One region of the Paeniglutamicibacter antarcticus genome, then DNA from elsewhere that is predicted to be linked to it. Evidence: riboswitches for the same ligand, from Rfam matches in the RefSeq annotation. Region 1 holds a riboswitch; each other region holds the start of a gene.
The links. A riboswitch is a leader RNA that binds a small molecule or an ion and turns the genes downstream of it on or off. The one in region 1 is predicted to bind S-adenosylmethionine.

Region 1 (7,633 bases):
TCGGGACCCCCTGAGTAGCAGCCCCACTTGGGAGCAACACCATCGGCTGACCCGTATCCAGCGCCCCCGCCGTGGACCGCGGCCTGCCCGGCTCCGTGATCGGCGCCGGGGCAATGGCTACGGAGCGGTTTAGCCCATGCCGTCCTGGGCCATGTTGTTGAACCGCGAGTAGTGGCCCTGGAAGGCCACAACGATGGTCTTGGTCGGGCCGTTACGGTGCTTGGCCACGATCACGTCTGCTTCGCCGGCACGCGCCGATTCCTTGTCGTAGATGTCTTCACGGTGCAACAGGATCACCATGTCGGCATCCTGCTCGATGGATCCCGATTCGCGAAGGTCCGAGATCATCGGCTTCTTGTCCGTGCGTTGCTCGGAACCACGGTTGAGCTGGGACAGGGCAATGACCGGCACGTCGAGTTCCTTGGCCAACAGCTTCAAGGCACGCGAGAACTCGGAGACTTCCTGCTGGCGGGATTCGACCTTCTTGCCAGAGCTCATCAGCTGCAGGTAATCCAGGACCACCAGTTTCAGGTCGTGCTTCTGCTTGAGCCGGCGGCACTTGGCGCGTATTTCCATCAGCGACATGTTCGGGGAGTCGTCGATGAACAGCGGAGCGTCGTTGAGCCGGCCCATGGTCGTGGCGATCTTGGACCACTGCTCATCCTGGATGGTGCCCTTGCGCAAATCCTGCAAGGCGATGCTTGCCTCGGCCGAAAGCAGGCGCATGGCGATCTCGTTGCGACCCATCTCCAGGGAGAAGAAAACGGCCGTCATATTGTTCTTAATGGATGCTGACCTAGCAAAATCCAGTGCGAACGTTGATTTTCCAACAGCTGGCCTGGCAGCGATGACGATCATCTGGCCGCCGTGGAGACCTTGGGTCAGTTCGTCGAGTTCGAAGATTCCGGTGGGAACACCGGTGACGCCCTCGCCACGGTGCCCGGCCGACTCGATTTCATCGACGGTGCCTTCGATGATGTCACGCAGCGGGACGTAGTCCTCGGCGGTACGGCGCTCGGACACCTTGTAGATCTCGGCCTGGGCCTCGTTGACGATCGCGTCGACTTCCCCGTCATGCGAGTACCCGAGCTGCACGATTTTGGTGCCTGCTTCGACCAGGCGGCGCAGCACGGCACGTTCGCGCACGATCTCTGCATAGAAGCCGGCATTCGCTGCGGTGGGCACCGACTGAATGAGCGTGTGGAGGTAGGCGGGGCCGCCAATCCGGGTGATCTCGCCGCGCTTGGTAAGCAGGTCGGAGACCGTAACGGCATCAGCAGGCTCACCGCGGCCGTAAAGGTCGATGATGGCCTCGTAGATGGCCTCGTGCGCCGGGCGATAAAAGTCGAGACCGCGCAGAACCTCGACACAGTCCGCAATCGCGTCCTTGGAGAGCATCATGCCGCCCAGCACGCTTTGCTCGGCTACAAGGTCTTGCGGTGGAGTACGTCCATAGTCCGACTCACGTGAGTCCGAGCTGGTTTCGACATTGGCTAGCGACACGGGCTTTTCCCTTCGAGCTTCGCGGGTTCCCAAGTTTTCCGCTTCATTACCTATTCAGTGTCTCAGGGAGCAATGACAATTCGTTAGGTCCAAACTCACTTGTGCGCAAGGGCACCGCGAACCTGTGGAAATAGGTGGGGAACACTGTCACCATAGACCGGTTTTCCCCTAAACCCAACACGGTTATCCACAGCCCATGTGGATAACCTGTGAACCTTACGGCGTGTTGTGTGCACAGTCTGGGGAAAACGTTGTGGATTTCACTTAGATTCTTGTATCAAAAGATGACTGACTAGGCTTTACGTAATCTGCACCTTGTGGATACAAAGTAAATTTCGGCATACTCCACGGGCGTAAATGCTAGTTATACACACAAGAAGCCCATGATTCCGGGGTTAACCCGCGCCTAACGCAATAGTTACCCACAAGCTATCCACAGACACGCCGAGGTTTACGAGAAAGCTGGGGATAAGGAACCTTGATGCACATCACTGCCACTGGCATACTGGCCAGCATGAACCCCACCAGGACCGTGCCGACGCACCTTGATCCACGGGAGTTCATCGCGACGGTGCCAAACCAGCGGCGGAGCGCCGATGTGGAGGTCCTGTTGGAGCTGATGGAGGAAGCCAGCTCTCAGCCAGCAACCATGTGGGGGCCGAGCATCATTGGCTTCGGTAGTTATCACTACATGTACGACTCTGGCCGCAAAGGTGATGCATGCCCCATTGGGTTCTCACCAAGATCATCAAACCTGGCCCTCTACGGGCTCACGATCGGCCCGAACGCCGAGCAGCTTCTGCAGACGCTGGGCAAGCACAAACGCGGAGCTTCCTGCCTCTATGTCAACAAGCTCGAGGACATTGACCTGGAGGTCCTGGCCCAGCTCGCCCGTGAAGGATACCGGCACATGATGGATACGGTCCACGACCCGTCATAGTGGCGCTCGTCAACGTCGATCTCGCGCCAAAGCCCACTCCCCGAGGCCCCCGTTCTCCATCCCGGGCTTCGGAGAAGCAAGCCTTGGTGTAGGAATGCCCTTAGGAGACCAGTTGCTCGGCTTCCAGTCGACGGAACGCCGACCCGTGGAACACCAGCGGAGGATTGACTGTCTCGTGCCCCTGGTGGCCGTGTACGCGCAAGAGGACGATGTGGTGGTCGCCCGCCGGGATTTCCTGCTCGATCGAGCAATCCAGCCACAGCGTGGCCTCGTGCAGGAAGAGGGCGCCCTCGTCGGTTGAATTCAAGCGGAGCCCGGCAAAGCGGTCCCCCGATTTGGAGGCTATCTGGCGGCATACCCCTTCGTTCTTTTCGCTCAGGACAGAGACGCCAATTCTTCCTCCGCTGCGAACCAACGGCCAGGTCCGCGAAGTATTCTGGACGGCGAACATGACCAGGGGCGGATCCATCGAGACCCCGACGGTGAAGGAGGAAGCCACGATCCCTTGCGGCTGTCCCTCCACAATGGTGCAAAGTGCTGCAATTCCTGAGGGGTGCTGGGCAAAGACGTTGCGCAGGGTATCGGGTGTGAGGTCAGAGGTGAGGGCCATGGTTCTCAGTCCTTCGGCTTCGGCCCACCGTCGCTAAGGTGCGTGAAATCACGCGCAGCCAAGCGAGGTGTGCGGTACTTGCCCCCGGGGTCCCCGAAGGCCGAATCTTCACCTGGAGCACCCCACCACCGTGAGAGGGTTGCCGGCCAACAAGCCAGGGCCTATAAGTTGACACTCTTGATTCATCACCAACGTTAGGAGAATTGTTGCGCTCGCGTCAAAGTTTGTTTCGACACACTTGGACATGAAGCGTAAAAATCAAAGATCCATCGCTCACATGGGGTCTTCTGCGCCCCCGGGCCTCGCCCCGCGCCGGCATGGCCACTGGTGGTGTGATTGCTGGCCGCTCGTCCGGCTCCATGGACCCGTTCTGCCTCCCGGTGCCTGTACCGCCCGGGCGCGGCCTCCCAAGGGGCCAGCAGGCCCAACGCCGGCCCCCTGCGCTCCCCCGGCCGCGGAACCCTGCGCCTTAAAGCAGTGTGGGCTCCGCCATTGGCGGGGCCCACACTGCTTCGTCGTCAACCACAAGGGTCGACGTGCAAGAAACTACTTCTTGCCAGCAACTACCTGCAGCGAAACCTTGGCCGATACATCGGCGTGCAGACGCACGGTCGCCGAGTAGTTACCCGTTGACTTGATGTGATCGTTGATTTCGATGTTGCGCTTGTCGAGCGAGCCCAGGCCAGCGGCTTCAACAGCCTTGGCGATGTCCTCGGTCTTCACGGTGCCAAAGAGGCGACCGGTTGCGCCGGCCTTGACGGTCAGCTTGACCGGCTTGGCCGAGATCGATGCGGCAAGTGCCTTTGCATCGTCCAGGGACGCCACGGCGCGAGCAGCACGGGCGGTCTTGATCGACTCGACCTGCTTCTCACCGCCCTTGGTCCAGACAATGCCGAAGGCGCGCGGGAGAAGGTAGTTACGTGCGTAACCGTCCTTCACCTCGACGATGTCGCCTGCGGCACCGAGGCCGGTAACTTCGTGGGTCAGAATGAGCTTTGCCATGTTGGTATACCTTCCTTAGCCGCGGCCGGCGCCGGAGTATGGCAGCAAGGCCACTTCACGCGCGTTCTTGATGGCCTGGGCGATTTTGCGCTGTTCCTGAACGGAAACACCGGTAACGCGACGGGCACGGATCTTTCCGCGATCGGAAATGAACTTGCGCAGCAGTGCTACGTCCTTGTAGTCGATGACAGTAATGTCAGCGGCCTTCAAGGGGTTGGACTTAGGTTTGGGCTTACGGAGTTCAGCCTTAGCCATCGTGGAGCTCCTTCATCTTGTGGAGCCCGCAGAATTTTCTGCGGGATGGTGAATAAATGTTTTTAGAAGGGTGGTTCGTCGGAACCCGGGTTGCCCCATCCGCCGTTGTTTCCTCCGGCAGGAGCACCCCATGGGTCGCTTGCCGGTGCATTCCAGCCGCCACCGGGGTTTCCGCCGGCGTTGCCGCCACCGAATCCACCGCCGCCGCCTTGGTTGCCGCCGGCATTGGCCCCAGCGTTCTGCTGTTGACCACCAAAGCCACCACCGCCACCACCGGAGCGCTGGGCACGGGTGACCTTTGCGGAGGCGTAACGCAGCGACGGGCCGATTTCATCGACCTCAAGCTCGGTGACGTTACGCTTTTCGCCTTCCTTGGTTTCGTAGGAACGCGACTTGAGGCGGCCCTGGGCAACAACACGCATGCCCTTGGTCAACGTCTCAGCGACGTTTTCGGCTGCCTCACGCCACACCGATGCACGAAGGAACAGCGTGTCGCCGTCCTTCCACTCATTGGTCTGGCGGTCGAAGGTTCGCGGGGTCGATGCGATGGTGAAGTTCGCCACTGCGGACCCTGACGGGGTGAAACGTAGTTCCGGGTCAGCGGTCAAATTACCGATAACCGTAATGACGGTCTCGCCTGCCATTGGAGCCTCCTACAAGGGTGTTGTTCTACGAAGATCGAAGAAGCAGAATTACTCTGCGACGACCTTTGCTTCTTCCGGGCGGGTGATCTTGGTGCGCATGATGGTCTCATTGAGGCCCAGTTGGCGGTCAAGCTCTGCGGAAGTTGCGGGGGTTGCGGTGAAGTTGACTACCGCGTAAATGGCCTCATTCTTCTTCTGAATGTCGTAGGCCAGGCGGCGACGGCCCCAGATGTCAACGTTCTCGATGGTTCCACCATCGTTACGGACAACATCAAGGAACTTACCGATCATTGGTTCGACGGTTCGCTCGTCGACCTCGGGGTCGATCAGCACCATTAATTCATAAGCACGCATGTGAACCCACCTCCTTTGGGCTAAACGGTCACGGTATTTCCGCAACAGGAGGTTCTTTGCATTTGCTGCAGCCGCAACCCGATTGCCGGGCGCGACGGAAACAGCCTCAATTATTCTAGCGGAAAATCCGCATCCCGACCGACAAACCCCGGTGGGGTGCATCACGGCGCACAAAGCCGGGGAAACCTCCCGCTTCCCGACGCGTCAACCACCGCTATGCTGCGAAGAATGCGGCTGAGATCTTTGCCAAGCGCAACGGATCCTCGACACCGCACAGCTCGCGGGCCGAGTGCATCGAAAGCAGCGGGATCCCCACGTCGAGGGTGCGGATGCCCAACCGGGTCGCCGTCAGCGGGCCGATCGTGGAACCGCACGGCATCTGGTTGTTGGAGACGAACTCCTGGTATGGCACGTTGGCCTGCGCGCAGAGCCGGGCGAACAGCGCCGCCCCGACACCGTCGGTGGCATAGCGCTGGTTGGCGTTGATCTTCAGCAGCGGGCCGGCACCCAGCAGCGGGTGGTTCGCCGGGTCGTGGCGCCCGGCGTAGTTGGGGTGCACCGAGTGCCCGGCATCGGCCGAGAGACACACCGAATCGGCGTAGGCGCGGGTGCGGTCCTGGGCATCGGCGCCCAGGCCATGCCCGATGCGCATCAGCACGTCTTGGAGGAACGGGCCCGAAGCGCCCGAGCGGGATGCGGAACCGATTTCCTCGTGGTCAAAGGCGGCAAGCACGGCGGTGTGGTCCCCCGACCGGGTCTCCGCGTGTTCGAGCAGCGCAACAAGCGAGGCATGCATCGAGGAGAGGTTGTCCAGCCGCCCGGAGGCGAAGAACTCGTTGGATCCGCCAAAGACCTCACCGGACTGGGCGTCGGCAACCACGACGTCATAGCCGCCGATCTGGGCCGCGTCCACGCCGGCGGATTCGGCCAGCACGGCAAGCACGTCGGCCTCGGCGGGGTCCCCGATGCCCCAGACCGGGTTCATGTGCGTCTGCGTATCCAGCTTCAACCCGTCGTTGACCCCGCGGTCAAGGTGGATGGCAAGTTGCGGGAAGCGCAGCATCGGGGCGGTGCGGGCGAGCACCACCGTGCCGTCGAGCAGCACCAGGCGACCGGCGAGGACCAGTTCGCGGTCGAGCCAGGAGTTCAGCAACGGGCCGCCGTAGACCTCGACCCCGGCCTGCAGCCACCCGTTGGCGCCGATGGTGGGCTTGGGTTTGAGCTTGAAGGACGGCGAGTCGGTGTGCGATCCCAGGATATGGAAGCCGGTGGTGCTTACCGCGGCTGCGGGTTGCACCCAGGCGATGATGGCGCCGTCGCGCAGCACATAGTGTCCTCCGGCGCCCAGGTCCCAGGACTCGGATTCGCACAGGGCGGTGAACCCTGCTTCATCAAGCCGGCGGGCGGCTTCTGCCGCGGCATGGAAGGACGAGGGCGAGGCCGCGACGAAGGCGGAAAGGTCGTTGATGTGCTTGATGGCTGCGCTTGACATGCATTGTCCTTGACTCGGTGGCTAAAGGAGGGGGCCGGTGCTCCGTGCCGGGTGGAACCGCGGTCCGGAACTTATCGCCGGTGGTATGTTCCCGCCCTAGGCACGGGTGCGGATCAACGCCACCACGAGGGCGGCGACCCCCAGCACGATGCTAGCCCACCCGGGCACGGGCAGCGCGAAGAGGGTGATCAAAAAGGCGCCCAGCACACCGAGCACCACGGCCAGCAGCAACCAGGGGCTGCGCAGGATCTCCGAATTCACGCTTCACCCTTCCTTAGTAGTCCAGGCCCTGGCTGGGGACGACCAACCCGGTCTCGTAGGCGTAGACCACCGCCTGCACGCGATCGCGAAGGTGCAGCTTGGTCAGGATCCTGCGCACATGGGTCTTCACCGTGGCCTCGGAGAGGAAGAAGCGGTGGGCGATCTCGGCGTTGGAGAGCCCCTCGGACATCGCCCCGAGCACTTCAAGTTCGCGCGGGGTCAGGTCTCCGAGCAACGGGTCGCGTTCGGGGGCCGGGGCCAAACTGCGGTTCGGGGCACCGTTGCGCACATAGGTTTCCAGCAGGCGCGCGGTCACCCTGGGAGCGACGACTGCGTCCCCGGAGGCCACCAGGCGCACGGCGTGCACCAGCTCCTCGGGCGCCACGTCCTTGAGCAGAAATGCGCTGGCCCCGGCCTGCAACCCGGCGAAGGCGTATTCATCCAGGTCGAAGGTGGTCAGGATGATGACTTTGGCTTCGGGTGACTGGGCCACGATGCGGGTTGTCGCCTCGATGCCGTCCATCACCGGCATGCGCACGTCCATCAGCACTACGTCGGGCTTAAGCTTTGCC
Region 2 (7,633 bases), on a different contig from region 1:
CCTCCTTTCGAGTCATTCGACACTGACGGCAGCACCATAGTCGGCATCGATCGCGAGATCGCTGACGAGTTGGAAAAACAGCTCGGAGTCACTATGAAGTTCGATAACATCGCCTTCGACGCGATCATCCCGGGCCTATCCTCTGCGCGCTACGACATGGCTATGTCCGCCATGTCGGACACCGTGGAACGGCAGAAGGCCGTGAACTTCCTGGACTACTTCTCGGCTGGCGGCGGTGTGATGACCTCTACGGCCAACGCAGAGAAGCTCAAGACCCTTGAAGACCTCTGTGGTACCCACGTGGGTATCGTCAAGGGCACCACGGAGGACGCCGATGCGGCCGAAGCCTCCAAGAAGTGCGAGGAAGAGGGTAAAAAGAGTATCGAAGTGACCATCTTCGCCGGCCAGAACCAGGCCGTGCTGGCACTGCAGTCCGACCGCGTTGACGCGTTTCTGGTGGATTCGACATCAGGTTCGGTGATTGCCGCTGAATCCAAGGGGGCGCTGGCCATGGGTGAGCGTTACCAGGACCTAGCCTTCGGCATAGTCTTCCCCAAGGATCAAGAGCAGCTGATGGGCACCATCCAGAAAGGGCTGGAGGCCATCAAGTCCGACGGATCCTATGACAAGATCCTGACCAAGTACGACATGGCAGACCACTCGATGGAGAGCTTCCCGGTTAACGGAGTCAAGGAATGAGCGCGACGGCCGTTCGCAGGAATGAAGAACCCGAGTTGAGGGTTGTTCCGGCCCGCTACGTTGGCCGCTGGGTGGCGGCATTCCTCGTGGTGGGCATCCTGGGGATGCTTGTCTTCTCGATGTTCACCAATGAGCGCTTCCACTGGGACGTGGTGGGAGAGTTCCTCTTTGCCCCACCGGTGCTGTCGGGACTAGGCAAGACCCTGATGCTCACGGCGGTCTCGATGGTCATAGGTATCCTGCTGGGGATCGTGGTGGCCGTCTGCCGGCTCTCAAGCAACCCGATCCTGTCCACCGCCGCCTGGGGATACTCATGGTTCTTCCGCGGTACCCCGCTGATGGTTCAGCTGTTGTTCTGGTTTTTCTTGGCAGCTTTGGTGCCCACCATCGGGTTGGGTGTGCCGTTCGGGCCGAAATTGCTGGAAATCGACACGAACTCTGTCATCTCCCCGTTCACTGCGGCCCTACTGGGCCTGAGCCTGAACGAGGGGGCCTACATGGGGGAGATCGTGCGCTCGGGAATCCGGGCGATCTCAACGGGACAGACTGAAGCCGCCAAGGCGATCGGCATGTCGCGGATGCAGACCATGCGCCGGGTCGTTTTGCCCCAGGCCATGCGCGTGATTATCCCGCCAACCGGCAACGAAACCATCGGCATGCTCAAATACACCTCATTGGTGATCGTAATCGGATACTCCGAGCTGCTCACCAGTGTTTCGATCATTTACTCGCGCAACTTCCAGACCATTCCGTTGTTGCTCGTCGCAGCTATCTGGTACCTGGCGGTTACAGCGCTGCTGTCGATCGGGCAGTACTTCGTCGAGCGCCACTTCGAGCGCGGCTTTACCCCTATCAAGGGCAAGAAGCCGCCCAAGCCGGGCACCTCCGCCCCGGCAGGGACCGTTGCCGCGTCCGCCGCGGCCCAGAACATAGAACCGGAATTGGAGCCCATCAAATGATCGAACCCATGCTGCGGGCACGCAACGTTCACAAGTCTTTCGGGCACATAGAGGTCCTCAAGGGCATCACCTTGGAGGTGCAGACCGGGCAGGTAGCCTGCCTGCTGGGGCCCTCGGGCTCAGGCAAATCGACCTTCCTTCGCTGCATCAACCACCTGGAAAAGATCAATGACGGCGAACTGTGGGTAAAGAGCGAACGGATCGGCTACCGCCGCTCCGGAAACAGCCTTCACGAGCTCAAGGAAAATGAGACCGCAAGGCAGCGGGCGGCAGTGGGCATGGTGTTCCAGCAGTTCAACTTGTTCCCGCACCGCACCGCGTTGGAAAATGTGGTCGAGGGTCCGATCATCGTGCAGAAGGTCCCCAAGTCCAAGGCGATGCGCGAGGGCATGGAGTTACTGGACCGGGTTGGATTGGCCGACAAGTACAAGCACTACCCTGCCCAACTCTCCGGTGGCCAGCAGCAACGCGTGGCGATCGCCCGGGCCCTGGCCCTGAAACCGCAACTGATGCTCTTCGACGAGCCGACCAGCGCCTTGGATCCTGAACTGGTCGGAGAGGTGCTTGATGTAATGACCTCGCTGGCGGCTTCGGGCATGACGATGGTGGTGGTAACCCATGAAATGGGGTTCGCCAAGGAAGTCGGGGATGTCGTGCATTTCATGGCCGACGGGCAACTGGTCGAATCGGGCAGTCCGACGCAGGTGCTGGAAAATCCGCGTGAGGCACGTACGCAGGCCTTCCTTTCCAAGGTCTTGGCCTAGCCATGGACCTGGAGAGCCGCAACTTGTACCAGATGACCGGAGTAGATCAGTGAGTATGCACACGGGCATGGCAACCGGCCCGGTTCCCCTGCCGGTTGTGGGCACACTGCCGCAGTACTCGCGGGCCGCAGGGCTGGGGACAGTAAAGTGGGTCGGATCCTCTAACGAATCGTGCATCGCCCCGGCACCCTCGGCAGTCGCCGCGATGACCGAGGCCGCCGCCGGTACCAACCGTTATCCGGGAATCGCCGGGGAGAAACTGGTAATGGCCATATCCGACACACTTGGACTGAGCGCCGAACAGATCGCGGTTGGTGCCGGATCGCTGGCACTGCTGGGCCAGATCCTCAGCGCCTACGCGCCGCCGGGATCCAGCGTGATCTACGCCTGGCGCAGCTACGAAGCATACCCAATCCTGATCGCCTTGGCCGGAGCTAATTCGGTCCCGGTGGCGCTCGATGCTTGCCATCGCCACGATTTGGAAGCCATTGGGGCCGCCATCGGCGCCGATACAAGCGTGGTGTTGCTCTGTAACCCCAACAACCCGACTGGTACTGTGCTGGAAATGTGGGAGATCACGGAGTTCTTGGACAATGCCCCACGTGAGGTACTGGTGGTGCTGGACGAGGCTTACACGGAGTACAGCTTTTCGGGCAACGACTCCGCCGAGCTGTTGGACAAGTATCCGAACCTGCTGATTCTGAGGACCTTTTCAAAGGCGTACGGCCTGGCCGGAGCCCGAGCAGGCTACCTGCTCGCTCACACCGACATTGCGGCGAACATCAGGGCAGTGGCGCCTCCGTTCGGGCTCAGCTCGCTGGCCCAAGCCGGTGCCGTTGCGGCCTGGGCCGATATCGATTATCTAAAGGCCTCGGTCGCTGAGGTGGTGGCCGAGCGAGATTATCTGGCTTCCGAGCTGGTTGCGCGAGGGCTGGAGTTTCCGTCCAGCGGTGGAAACTTTGTGTGGATTCCCGCCGGATTTCGGTCGTTGGAACTTGAAGCCGCGTGCGTTGCGCATGGGGTCTCCGTGCGCGCTTTCCAAGGTGCTGGTGTGCGGGTAACGATCTCGGTGCGTGAGGCATCGGAGGCCGTCTTGGCTGCGTTGGATTCTCTTTCCACTTTGCCGTCAGGACAAGCAGCATCCCCCATCGCGGCGCCGTCCGCACCAAAAAACCACAGCACAGGAGGTGCGTCGTGACCACCGCAATCGACACCGGACTGGTCCCGGAACCACGAGAGGGCCCACCCATCGGAGGCGACGGCTTTTTCGAGGTGGAAATCGCCGAGATCCGCCGAGAATCCGATTGCGTGGTGTCTCTGCACCTGGAACATCCCTCAGCGACGCCGTTGCCGGCGTGGACCCCCGGCTCGCACATCGACGTGCTGCTGCCCAACGGACTGCTGCGCCAGTATTCGTTGTGCTCCGAACCGGGCACCGGGCGTTGGCGGTTGGGGGTGCTGCGAGAACCGAGCGGCCGCGGAGGGTCGGCATTCGTGCATGACGACCTGCAGCCAGGGGCCAGAATCAAGGTCCGCGAACCGAGGAACAACTTCGCACTCGGGCATGCCAACGAGTACCTATTCATCGCCGGGGGCATCGGGATCACTCCGATCCTGCCGATGCTCGCCCAGGCCGATGCGGCCGGGGTTCCCTGGAGGCTGGTCTACCTGGGCCGAAGCCTGGACTCGATGGCATTTACAGCGGAGCTGGCACGCTACGGGGACAAGGTGCATTTGCATGCCGATGACACCGCTGGCTTGTATCCGCTAAAGGATTTGTTGGGATCCACCGATGCCGACTTCCACACGTACGTATGCGGTCCCGGGCCGCTACTTGACTTCATCACGTCCCTGACTACAGGCTGGGACGACAGAACCCGGTTCCACTTTGAGCGGTTCGTGGCCGACCCCGCGGCCACGCTCCCGGCAGACGGGGACCACGAATTTACGGTTGAAACCACGACTGGTGTTGAGGTCCAGGTGCCGGTGGGCACCAGTATTTTGGATGCTTTGGCGCAAGCCGGGATCCCGGCCTTAAACTCCTGCCGGGAGGGGATCTGCGGGACCTGCGAGACGGAAGTCGTTTCGGGGGAGATTGACCACCGCGACTCGTTGCTCTCTGAGGAGGAACGCGACGCCGGGGACACTATGATGATCTGCGTCTCCCGGTGCAAGGGATTGCGTATGATCCTGGACATCTAGGCCGGTCAGAAGCCTATCTGTTTTCGAAAGCCCGTCGGGATTCACGAAGAGCTTTGGAGGTCGATTGCCAGGGTCTGAGGGCGGGGCATGTGGTCAGGTTCGCGATGCCAAGCGACGTGGCCCACCCACGGTACTCCCTAAAAGACTCTCGTTGCCTAGTCCAAGGCAACCAGAAATGGTCTCGGGTTCCGGGCCTGAGCACCGGCCCGGAGCCCGAGACCATAAGCCATGCTGGCGCCGTCGTCTCGGGCTCGGCCGGTACGGCACAGGCCAAGAAGGAAGCACTCGAGGCTGCCGGTGTGAAGGTCGGCAAGACCCCGTCGGAAACCGCGACGCTGCTGCGCGAAATCTACGCCGCACTCTAAGCGTGTGGATCGCCCTTTCGGTGGCGGCCTCCTTGCTACTCACCTAGCAAACGAGGCCGCCACCGGTCTTTTTAGTCCTGCCGCGCCTGATCTTCCTAGCTGCGCAGGCGGAAGAATGAGCTCCCGACCAGCTTGTGGGCCCCGGGAAGAAGGACCACCAGCAGCTCGGGGTTGAATTCGACCTCGAGAGGCCCGTGGCCGGCCATGGCCGTGAAGAGCTTGTGCGGCGCCAGCGCTTCTAAGACCCACTCGCGCGGCCCTGCGCCCACATGCAGCAGGCCGGTATCGTCGTGGACCTCGATCCATGCGGTGATCCAGTCGCCGGCAAAGCGCGGCAATGGATTGGTCTGCGGTGAAGAGGCCAATGTTGGGCTGTACATGATGGCGCACACGTCCTTGGGGTTCGTTGTCCTTGCCCTTCGCGCGGGATGCAACCGAGGGGCCGCTTCGTCATCCGAACCACCCACCGTGCAACTATGGGGTTGGTATCTGGCCGGTCGGAGCCTTGCCGTGCGGCAGCCAGAATTCGTGAAGCATTACCAACTGTACTTGGCCGCGGGCACGATTTGCGAGCAACAGGGTTTCCCGGGCAACAAACGGTCATCAACGCGAGGTTGATTGTGGTTATACGTTGCAGAACGAACACGAAACAGGCATAGGCTGGATCGTGGAAACACCAACCCGACCTTGCGGAGGAAGAATGCGCGCCACCTTGATCCACGGACCGCGGGACATCCGCGTCGAGGACTGCCCATACCCGCAGCTCCTTGCCGACACCGATGCGTTGGTGCGGGTCACCGCCGCCTGCGTCTGCGGTTCGGACCTATGGCCTTACCGCGGCGTCACCGAGACGACGGAGCCACGGCGCATCGGCCATGAATTCATCGGCGTCATCGAAGCCGTCGGTTCCAGGGTCACCAGCCTGGCGGTGGGGGACTTCGTGGTGGCACCCTGGGCCAACAGCTGCGGTTCCTGCCCTCCGTGCCGCAACGGAGTCCAGGTGGCCTGCGAGCACCGGGCCACTTGGGGCGGTACCGACGAGCACGGGCTGCCCGTTGACGGTGGTCAGGGAGAGGCGGTGCGCGTTCCCAACGCCGAGGGAACGCTGGTTCCGGTACCCGGGGTCAGTGATCCCGATGAAAAGCTGTCAAAGTCCTTGCTGGCGCTTTCCGACGTGATGGGCACCGGGCACCACGCGGCACTGGGAGCGCGTGTCGCACCGGGCCGCACGGTGGTGGTGGTCGGGGACGGAGCCGTGGGGCTCTGCGGGGTGCTGGCCGCCAAGCGACTGGGCGCCAGCCGCATCATCGCGATGGCCAGGTACGAAGACCGTGCCGCTCTGGCACGCGGGTTCGGGGCCACCGACGTGGTGGCCGAACGCGGCGCCGAAGCCGCGGAGAAGGTGCGCGGGCTGCTCGGTGGAGTCCTTGCCGATTCTGTGCTTGAATGCGTGGGAACCGCCGAGGCGATGGACCAGGCGCTGGCCTGCACCCGCCCCGGTGGCGCGCTGGGGTTTGTGGGGGTACCCCACGGCCAAGATGGACTGCCGATGGGTGTGCTGTTCTCGAAGAACATCTCGGTGGCGGGCGGGGCGGCCAGTACCCGCGCCTACCTGCCCGAGCTGCTCGAAGACGTGCTGGCCGGATCGATCAACCCCGGCCTGGTCTTCGACTCCGTCATGGGCCTTGAGCAGGCACCCGAGGCGTATGCGGCCATGGACGAACGCCGCTCCATCAAGGTCATGCTTGTGCCATAGGCGCCGGGGGAGCAGCTGTGCCTCTAGCGCAGCAGCTCCCTGATGTCGTCGGCGTTGAGCACCTTGCCGAATCCGGCACCCTCGTCCATGACCGAGGAGATGAGCTGGCGCTTGGAATCCTGCAGCGCCACCACCTTCTCCTCGATGGTGTCCTTGGCGACCATCCGGTAGACCATGACGTTGCGGGTCTGGCCGATGCGGTGCGCCCGGTCCACTGCCTGGGACTCGGCTGCCGGGTTCCACCAGGGATCGAGCAGGAAGCAATAGTCGGCTTCGGTGAGGTTCAGCCCGAAGCCGCCGGCCTTCAGGGAGATCAGGAACACCGGTGCGGCGCCGGACTTGAAGGAATCGATAACCTCCGCGCGTTTGCGCGTAGAGCCGTCCAGGTAGGCGTACGGGGTTCCCGCGGCGTCCAACCGGTCTGCTGCCTTCTTCAGGAAAGACGTGAACTGGGAGAATATCAGCGCGCGGTGGCCCTCGGCCAGGACATCCTCGAGTTGCTCGAAGAGCACGTCCAGCTTGGCGCTGGGGACATCGGCGTAGTCGGGATCCACCAGGGACGCATCCAGTGCCAGCATGCGCAAAAGGGTCAGTGATTGGAAAATCGTGAACCGGTTCTTGTCCATGTCGGTGACCAGGCGCAGCACCTTCTGGCGTTCGCGCTGCAGGTGCGTGTCGTAGACCCGGCGGTGTGCCTCGCCCAGTTCCACGTGCAGGACCTGTTCCTGCTTCGGGGGCAGGTCGGTGACCACGGCGGCCTTGGTGCGGCGCAGCATGAAGGGTCGGACCCTCCGGCGCAGGCGGGCCAAAGGCTCGGGCAGTCCCTGGCGTTCAATGGGGCGTTGGTAGTTCTCCGCGAAGCGCAACGCCGAGGGGAAAAGCCCGGGT
Region 3 (7,633 bases), on a different contig from region 1:
GCTCTTCCATGACCTGCAGCTCTACCTGGGCTACGGTCCGTTCGTTGCCGCGCTACTTCCATCGATCCCGACATTGGTTTTTGCCGCTGCCGGTGCAGCGACGGCATGGCTGGCCCGTCGGCTGGGACTCACCGGGACGCTGCTGCTGGCCTTGTGCGTGCTCACTGCAGGACTTGGCTTCCGCGCCTTGCCCACCACCTGGGCATTGCTGGCCGGAACAGTGGTTGCGATGTGCGGGATTGCGCTGTGCAACGTGGCAATGCCCTCCTTCATCCGCCAGCATTTCGCGCACAAGACTTCCATGATGACCGGGGTCTACACGATCACCATGTCCATCGGTGCCACGGCGGCTTCGGCGTTGAGCGTGCCGCTGGCACTGGCGTCGGGGTCCCCGACCATCGGGTTGGCCACCTGGAGTCTCTTGGCCTTTGCTGCGGTCCTGGCCTTCATCCCCTTTGTGTTCATGACCCGCGTCGAGAAGGGCACCGCGCCCAAGCCTGCCGGAACCAGTCCGCTCTCGCTGCTGCGCACCAAGCGCGGACTGGTGATCACCGGGCTGTTCAGCGTCCAGGCGTTGATGGCGTACTCGCTGATGAGCTGGCTTCCCAGCGTCTTGATTTTCCGCTCAATGTCCCCGGCGCAGGCCGGGGTCATCCTGGGCGTGTTGCAGCTGACCTCGATTCCGGCAACGATCTTCGCGCTGTGGCTGGTGAACAAGCACAACATGCTGCGCGGGGCCATCATCATGTGTTCGGTTGGGGTGGCGTTGGGGATCGCGGGCCTGCTGGTGTTGCCGCTGTCGCTGGCTTGGCTGTGCGCGGTGTCCATGGGCGTCGGATTCGCTGTCTTCCCGCTGGTGCTGCTGGTGATTTCCCACAGCGGCGACACGGCGGAAGAAGCCACGGCGATGAGCACCCTGGCCCAGTCCGTCGGCTATTTGTTGGCGACCAGCGGTCCCTTCGGCATGGGGTTGCTCTTTGCGGCCACAGGGTCCTGGACGCTCCCGTTGATCCTGCTGATCTGTATCGCGGGAGTGCAACTGGTTTTGGGCGTTGTTGCCGCTTCCTACCGCAAGACTATTCCGGAGCGCGTGCAGTAGTCCCGAAGTTCTCGGTCCCGGCGGGCCTATTGGTTGGCGGAGGCGCCTCGAAGTCCATCTCAAGCAACGGCAAGACCCTGGACTTGATGACGTGCCGGTGGATGAGCCACAGCCCAGGAAGATCGGGATGCCGCTGTAGGGGGAGAGCACCGCCAAGGACCCTCCGGCCACGACCGCCGCGAAGTTTTGTCCGGAGATCACCAGGATCAGCACGGCGAAGCCGCGCAATGGCCCGATGGGCAAGAGCGTCGCCCGGTAGGGCAGGTCGCTTGTCTTGTTGCCCTGGGCCAAGAAACCGCGCCTGAACCTGTAGTGCGAGATGGCTGTTCCCGCCCAGAGGATAAAACCGCTGAGCCCCGAAGACATTCAACAGCCAGGTGTATGCGGCGCCCTGCCCGACGATGGCCGACAGGAATCCAAAGAGCCCCACAACGGAGGTGGCCAGCAGTGCGAAGGTGGGGACGCCGCGTGCGCTGGTGCGGTCAAAACCTTGGGTGCCTTGCCGACGTGGCCCATGGCGTAAAGCATCCGGGTGTAGGCATATAGCCAGGACTTTCCCGCCGACTGGATCGCGGTGAGGATGACGGCGTTCATCAATGCCGCGGCGAATGCGATGCCTGCACGCTCAAAAACCAGTGTGAACGGGCAAGCGGCGACGTCGGCCGAGGCCCGAAGCCAAGAGAACTGCGATCGGTGAAGGGAACCAGGCAACCGATGACGACGATGGAACCGATGCAGAAAATCATGCTGCGCCAGAAAAACGTGCGGATTGCCCGCGGTATCTCGCGCTTGGGATTCTTTGCCTCGCCGGCGGTAACGCAGACTAGTTCGGTGCCGTGGAAGGAGAACCCGCCGTGTAAGAGATCCTCACGGTTTTGCCGGTTGCTGAACCCGGGCAGGTGCTCGACCAAGATCCCGAGGATCATCAGCACCCCGGCGATCAGGAACAACACCACCGCGGGAACCTTGAACAGCGAAAGCCAGAACCAGGATTCGCCAACGGCCTTGGCCGAGAGCGCGTTGAGCCCGGTCAGTACGACAAGAAACACTCCCGCCCAGACCCAGCCGGGAACCAGAAGTCCATGAGGATCCCGGCTGCGACCAGCTTCGCGGCGACGGGAATCTTGGCGGCTATCTCGCCCAAGGACTACATCAGCAAGAACACCATCAGGCCAACCATCACGTAGATGGCCAATGCGCCGCCGGAGGCGACGAACAGCCCGGTGCCGATGGTGGTCATCTGCAGGTGTCGGCTGCCGAGCCCGCGCTTGAGCGCGTCCTGGGCCTGGTGGACGTCGTTTCCGCCTGCGGACGGATCCGCTTCTTACCCCGCGGATGGCGCGGCCGGGTCAATCCTCGTCGAAGTGCCGCTGCCCGTTATCAGGCCACACCCGCTACGGAATTCGAAGCACGTGGCGAAAATGCCGGGGATGATGCACTGCTTTTCTGCTGCACTGGCGGCTTCCCTGGCTGATGGTCTATCGGGACCCGGACCTGGGCCTTGCCGCAGCCGCTGAGCCGGGGAACTGCTTGAGTACCCGGGTTCGGGTCCGCACCCAGTCCGGCGACCGGTGTGAAGCACAAACGACGCTGCTGAGCAGAAAACAGAACCGATCCATTGTGTCGTGGTAGTGCCGCGAAACTTGAATCGGGGATTGCCCTGGATGTTTCCGGGGGATATATCCGCTGGAATCCTGCTTGGGCGAACAGCGGGGGTTTCTGTGGCGACTGCCAAGAACCCCGGTGGAACAACGCAAGAAGCCGCGGGCCGGTGCCGATCGGCATGATCGGCACCGGCCCGCGGCCGTGTTCCTGGTGGTGCTAGTTCGAGGTGACCAACTCGACGCTCACCGGCGTGGGGTTGGTGAAGATATCGAGCACAGGGCAGTGCGTGTCCACGGCTGCTTGGAGTTCCTCGTAGCGTTCGCGGGTTTCCGGTCCGTCGATCTTCACTTTCAGGCGCACATCGCCGAAACCAGGACGAACGGTTGCCTCGATGCCGAAGAGCCCGCGCACGTCCAGGTCGGCATCCGCGTTGACTTCCAGGGAATCGATCTTCAGGCCCAGCTGTTGGGCGTACAGGCGATAGACAACAACCTGGCAGGAAATGAGCGCGCCGAGGGCGAACTCGACGGGGCTGGCTGCCACGTCGTCTCCGGCCAATGCCGCCGGCTCGTCAACGGTGAAGCTGTGCTTCCCGGCGGTGATCTGACTGGATACCGATCCGGTGGAAACGCCGCTTGTGGTGAAGGTCAGCGACGCGCTTGCGGTGTTGGCGGCAATGCGATCGCCCCAGGCGGTGCCGGCGGCAATGAGCTTTTGGGAGCGAACCGTTTCAAGGGTGTTTTCAAGCAGGATTTCTGACATGGGAAGTTGATCCTTTCGTGGCTGGCGCGCACCAAGCACAACGCCATACTTACGCCGAACCAGGCAGGCGGCGTCGAATCCTCACCTGGCGCACCCCGCTATGACGAAGGGGGTTGCGGTCCAACCGGCCAGGGCCGTGAATGGTTGGAGCTCGTGATTCTGCTATTGAGTCTTCCCGAATCCGTGGCACGGGAGCAAAAGGGGCCCTTAATGGTTCGTCATGACAGCTCGGGATCATATCGAATGTTGGCCGGATGACGGTGGCGTTTGGCCCTGTATTGACGATTTTCCGGGTGGATCTCCGATCTCGTGGCGAAGAAACCGCAAGACGCCGTGCGGTAGGGTCCGCTGCCCTCAGCCGGAGCGGTGCTGGGAATCGCTGTCGTTCAGCTTCGAGAGCAGGTCGGCGAAATGCCTGATTTCACCGGCGTCCCAGGATGCCAGGCGGTTGCGCAAGCGTTGGCGGGAGGCGGCACTCGAATCGAGGAATCCGGTCCTGGCCAGATTGGTGACGCTGACCAGCATTGCCCGGCCGTCCTGCGGGTCCGGGACCCGGGTGACCAGGTCATGGGCCTCGAGCCACTTGATCGTCCGGCTCATGGTGGCCTTGTCCACTTGCAGTTCCTCTGCCAAGGTTATTTGCTGCTGGGCGTGTTCGCGGACCAAAATCGAAAGCACGTTGTATCCCAGTGGCTGAAGGTCCGGGTGGATGGAGGTGGCTTTCTTGCGGATTCCCCGTCGGGCCGTGACTGCTATCCGGGAGAACTCGTGTTCCACTTCCAAGACCAGAGATTCAAGTTGTGATCCGACGGAAGTTATTTCCGGCGCCGGCATGGGGTCGGAGTATGGGGAGGTCATGGCCACCATTTTAGTCTCGATGGAACGGATTTTCGCTCCGCGGCATCAAGCAGGGAGATCATGTTACACAAATCAGCCCGGTTAGCGCTGCTGGCGCGGTGGAACCAATCGACGTCGCCAGCGGTTCCAAACCCCCGGTCCGGAACCGTTGTGGACCAGTGTTCGCAGGGCCATGCGGATGGACCCGCGCAACGTCCCACGACCGGAGAAAACCCGTCCGGCGGCCCCCACGCGCAACCGCCTGTCAAAAAGGACCGCTGTTCCGTCTTCGAGCTTGCAGCTGAAGTCCAGATCGTCGTGGATGCCATCGACGCCAAGGTCCAGTTGTGCGCGCACGTTGGGCCATAGCTCGCGGCGAAACGCCATGTTCGACCCCCACAGGGGAATGCGGGCCACTGCGCCGCCCAGTGCCAAGAAATACGCTCCGGCGTAGAAGACCGACGCCACGTAGCCCAGGCCGCGCGGTTGGTCGTAGAACCTGCCCGGGCCGGTCAACGCATCCACCCGTCCGGAGGAGATGAAATGCTCCTCGATGTATTGGAGCCAGTCGGGAGCGGGACGTGTGTCAGCATCGCAACGCACGATGATCTCGGAGCCCGCGGCATCGTATCCAGCGGCCGCCGCCGCCGGGATCCCGGGTACCGGCTCGTAAATGACTCGGGCTCCGGCGGCCCTGGCCAACTCCGCGCTGGAATCGGTGCAGCCATTGTCCACGATGATGATTTCGTCCGGGACCCGGCTCTGCCGGGACAACAAATCGAGGAGGACCGCCAAGTGCCCGGCATCGTTGAGCACCGGGACCACCACGGTGATGCTTGTCATGCCACCGCCCGACGTCGCGAGGAACGCCCGAGCCACAGTGCCCCGGCCACGGCTCCCGCGACGCCGCAGAGCAGGTCGATGATGGTGTCGAAATATCCGACCCCAACCTCCTCATTGATGAATTCGTGCCCGATCCATTCCCCGATCTCCCAGAGCACCGCCATCAAGGCGCCCAGCCCGGTGACGCTCAGCAGTGAGCCGAAGGCCATGCGCGGAGAGCCGGGCACCGGGAGCATCCGGTGTTGGACCAGAAGGTCGTGAAGGATCATGGTCAGCACCATCAGCACGGCGAAGTGGACCACGTTGTCGAGCCATTGGACCTGCTTGTAGGTGCTCAGGGTGCTGAAGGTTCCCGCGAGCAACAAAGTGATTTGGCCCGCAACGTCCTGCAGGCGCGTGACCGAGTAGACGCGCATGATCCAGGTGCCGCCGGATACCAGGAGCATGGTCAGTGCCGGAAGCGGGCCGAAGCCGATCCAGGCGGCAGGAACGGCAAGCAGCGCGAGCAGGCGCAGCGCGTCGGTGGCGTGCGGAACAAAAGTCGACTCGTAGGCCCGGGCGTATGTAGCCTTCAGGCGTGTGGCCGGTTGATGGGTCGGGGAAGATGGCATGGAAATCAAGCTTGTTCCCTTGGGGGCACGGATTCGTGCTGCGCCCGTCCGCGTGTGCGTCGCTCTTCCTTCATGCGGGCTTCGAAGAGGTGGCGTTTTCCCTCGGCAAGTTCCTGCCTGATCCCGCGTTCCCGCTCCTTGAGCTCGGCATAGTAGCCATCGTCGTATTCCTCGACGATCTGGAAGGTCCATCTGCCGTCCAGGACGTTTCGGCCTACCATCGAAGCGTCAAGTTCGGAGGCAATGTCGCCGTGGCCGGCGTCCCGGAGAAGCTCCACAGCTTCTCCCAATGCCAAATCAGCCTTGCCAGTGAGGCGATGGAATCGATACAGGCTGCCGCGGGCGTCCTCAACGACTTCCAAGGCCTCTGAGAGTTTCCCCAAGGCTTGCACGGTTTGGTCGGAGATTCCTTGCGGAACCAAGTGCTCAGGTGAGGGCTTCTCACGTTCCTGTCGCATTCCGGTCTCTTTCCAAAGGGGGATTTTCTATCTGGGGCTGGCAGAGTCAGGACCCTCCGCCCGTGACGTCTTGGACGCTTCGTAGGACCACCTCCCGGGTGGGTGGCATCATGAATCTACCGTCGCATGGGCAAAAAGTTAATGGGCGAAGCCAAAACATCCTGGCCGATCATGTACTTCCATTGTGGAACCATGGCGCAGCGGTGGCAAGCTGGTTTCCCGGAACAGTTGCCAATAAAGCGAATGAGGGAATCGAACCGGTATGCGGCGCAAAGGGCCGTTAGGGCTTGTTTCGCCGGCGCATCTCCCGCCAGGCCCCGGTGGACCACAGCGCCCACATCACTAGCAGTGGCTGAAAGAACAGTCGCGTCAGCCGCGCGGCATCGCTGTCCAAGCCGAAGGCGGGCCGTTGATCCAGGTACTGGGCGATATTGCCCGGGAAGACGGCAAGGAAAAACAATGCCACGGCAAGGCCCAGGGGAGCCCTGCGTTTTCGCAACAGGACCAGGCCTGCCCCGAGCCCGATTTCCACGACACCGGAAGCCAAGACCACCGCATCAGCATCCAGGGGGACCCAGCCCGGGACCTGGGACCGGAACTCCTCCCTGGCGAAGCTCAGGTGGCTGGTTCCGGCGAAGATGAGAAAGGCGCCAAGCGCGGCCGCCCCGATCCTGCGTGCCGGAGAAAGACGTGCTGCCGGTTCCGTGAGCCAGGACCAGGACCAGGACCTGGAAATGCGTCTGTTCATCCCCGTAACTTAGCACGCGACGGGTTTGGCGCCACCGCTGTTCTTGCCACTTGCACCGGATGTGGAACGGGGTGGACACCGGTTGGGGCGACATAACATCGGCGGGCCAGGAGGGCGCCAAATGTGCCGGCCGCAGCATGGTTGATTCGGCTCCGGGCTTCGAACGTGCACGTCATCCACCGGTGCCCGGTGGGATCCCGAAGCACCCGTGATCGGGACCCGATGCATTCTTGGAGTCACGTTGAACCGGATCCTGTCTTCCTGCGCTGCGCCGGTGATAGGTTCTGCCAACGTCGCGCGGGGAATGGAACCTGCCGGTGGAACGGATTCGACCGAGGAGCCCCGAGGACATGCTTTCCGATTCTTCATTACCACTCATCAAGGCCACGCTTCCCGTGGTTGCGGAAAATATCCAAGAGATCGCAAGCCGGTTCTACCGGCACATGTTTCAAGGACGTCCCGAACTGCTTGACGGGATGTTCAACCGCGGCAACCAGGCTGATGGCAAGCAGCAGCAGGCGCTGGCCGGATCGATAGCCGCGTTTGCGGTGGCGCTGGTTGAGCGCCCTGACCGGTTGCCTGACCAGCTGCTGGATAGGGTCGCCCACAAGCACGTCTCGCTGGGTCTTCGACCGCACCAATATGCAATCGTCCATGAAAACCTGATGTG

Region 2: it holds a riboswitch for S-adenosylmethionine, as region 1 does, so the genes downstream of both, ABEA12_RS00395 (hypothetical protein) here and ABEA12_RS02885 (flavin reductase family protein) in region 1, are expected to answer to the same signal.
Region 3: it holds a riboswitch for S-adenosylmethionine, as region 1 does, so the genes downstream of both, ABEA12_RS05565 (OsmC family protein) here and ABEA12_RS02885 (flavin reductase family protein) in region 1, are expected to answer to the same signal.

Annotation. Positions count from the first base shown of each region.
Region 1 is NZ_BAABLK010000009.1:69,007-76,639, forward strand. It holds gene ABEA12_RS02870 (ribonuclease E inhibitor RraB) at 1-14, shown strand, start outside; gene dnaB (replicative DNA helicase) at 130-1,503, opposite strand; gene ABEA12_RS02880 (DUF1801 domain-containing protein) at 1,985-2,443, shown strand; gene ABEA12_RS02885 (flavin reductase family protein) at 2,544-3,053, opposite strand; SAM riboswitch class IV at 3,123-3,236, opposite strand; gene rplI (50S ribosomal protein L9) at 3,600-4,055, opposite strand; gene rpsR (30S ribosomal protein S18) at 4,071-4,310, opposite strand; gene ABEA12_RS02900 (single-stranded DNA-binding protein) at 4,373-4,954, opposite strand; gene rpsF (30S ribosomal protein S6) at 5,003-5,308, opposite strand; gene ABEA12_RS02910 (M18 family aminopeptidase) at 5,523-6,800, opposite strand; gene ABEA12_RS02915 (hypothetical protein) at 6,897-7,061, opposite strand; gene ABEA12_RS02920 (response regulator) at 7,075-7,633, opposite strand, start outside.
Region 2 is NZ_BAABLK010000002.1:77,116-84,748, forward strand. It holds gene ABEA12_RS00365 (ABC transporter substrate-binding protein) at 1-699, shown strand, start outside; gene ABEA12_RS00370 (amino acid ABC transporter permease) at 696-1,658, shown strand; gene ABEA12_RS00375 (amino acid ABC transporter ATP-binding protein) at 1,655-2,422, shown strand; gene ABEA12_RS00380 (aminotransferase class I/II-fold pyridoxal phosphate-dependent enzyme) at 2,478-3,620, shown strand; gene ABEA12_RS00385 (PDR/VanB family oxidoreductase) at 3,617-4,624, shown strand; partial or broken gene ABEA12_RS00390 (succinate--CoA ligase subunit alpha) at 4,825-4,989, shown strand; gene ABEA12_RS00395 (hypothetical protein) at 5,085-5,369, opposite strand; SAM riboswitch class IV at 5,393-5,523, opposite strand; gene ABEA12_RS00400 (zinc-dependent alcohol dehydrogenase family protein) at 5,690-6,745, shown strand; gene ABEA12_RS00405 (DEAD/DEAH box helicase) at 6,769-7,633, opposite strand, start outside.
Region 3 is NZ_BAABLK010000022.1:116,131-123,763, forward strand. It holds gene ABEA12_RS05555 (MFS transporter) at 1-1,099, shown strand, start outside; partial or broken gene ABEA12_RS18620 (amino acid permease) at 1,265-1,693, opposite strand; gene ABEA12_RS18625 (APC family permease) at 1,693-2,148, opposite strand; gene ABEA12_RS05565 (OsmC family protein) at 2,921-3,466, opposite strand; SAM riboswitch class IV at 3,507-3,625, opposite strand; gene ABEA12_RS05570 (MarR family winged helix-turn-helix transcriptional regulator) at 3,821-4,324, opposite strand; gene ABEA12_RS05575 (glycosyltransferase family 2 protein) at 4,406-5,146, opposite strand; gene ABEA12_RS05580 (DUF2238 domain-containing protein) at 5,143-5,757, opposite strand; gene ABEA12_RS05585 (hypothetical protein) at 5,763-6,215, opposite strand; gene ABEA12_RS05590 (DoxX family protein) at 6,496-6,963, opposite strand; gene ABEA12_RS05595 (globin domain-containing protein) at 7,314-7,633, shown strand, end outside.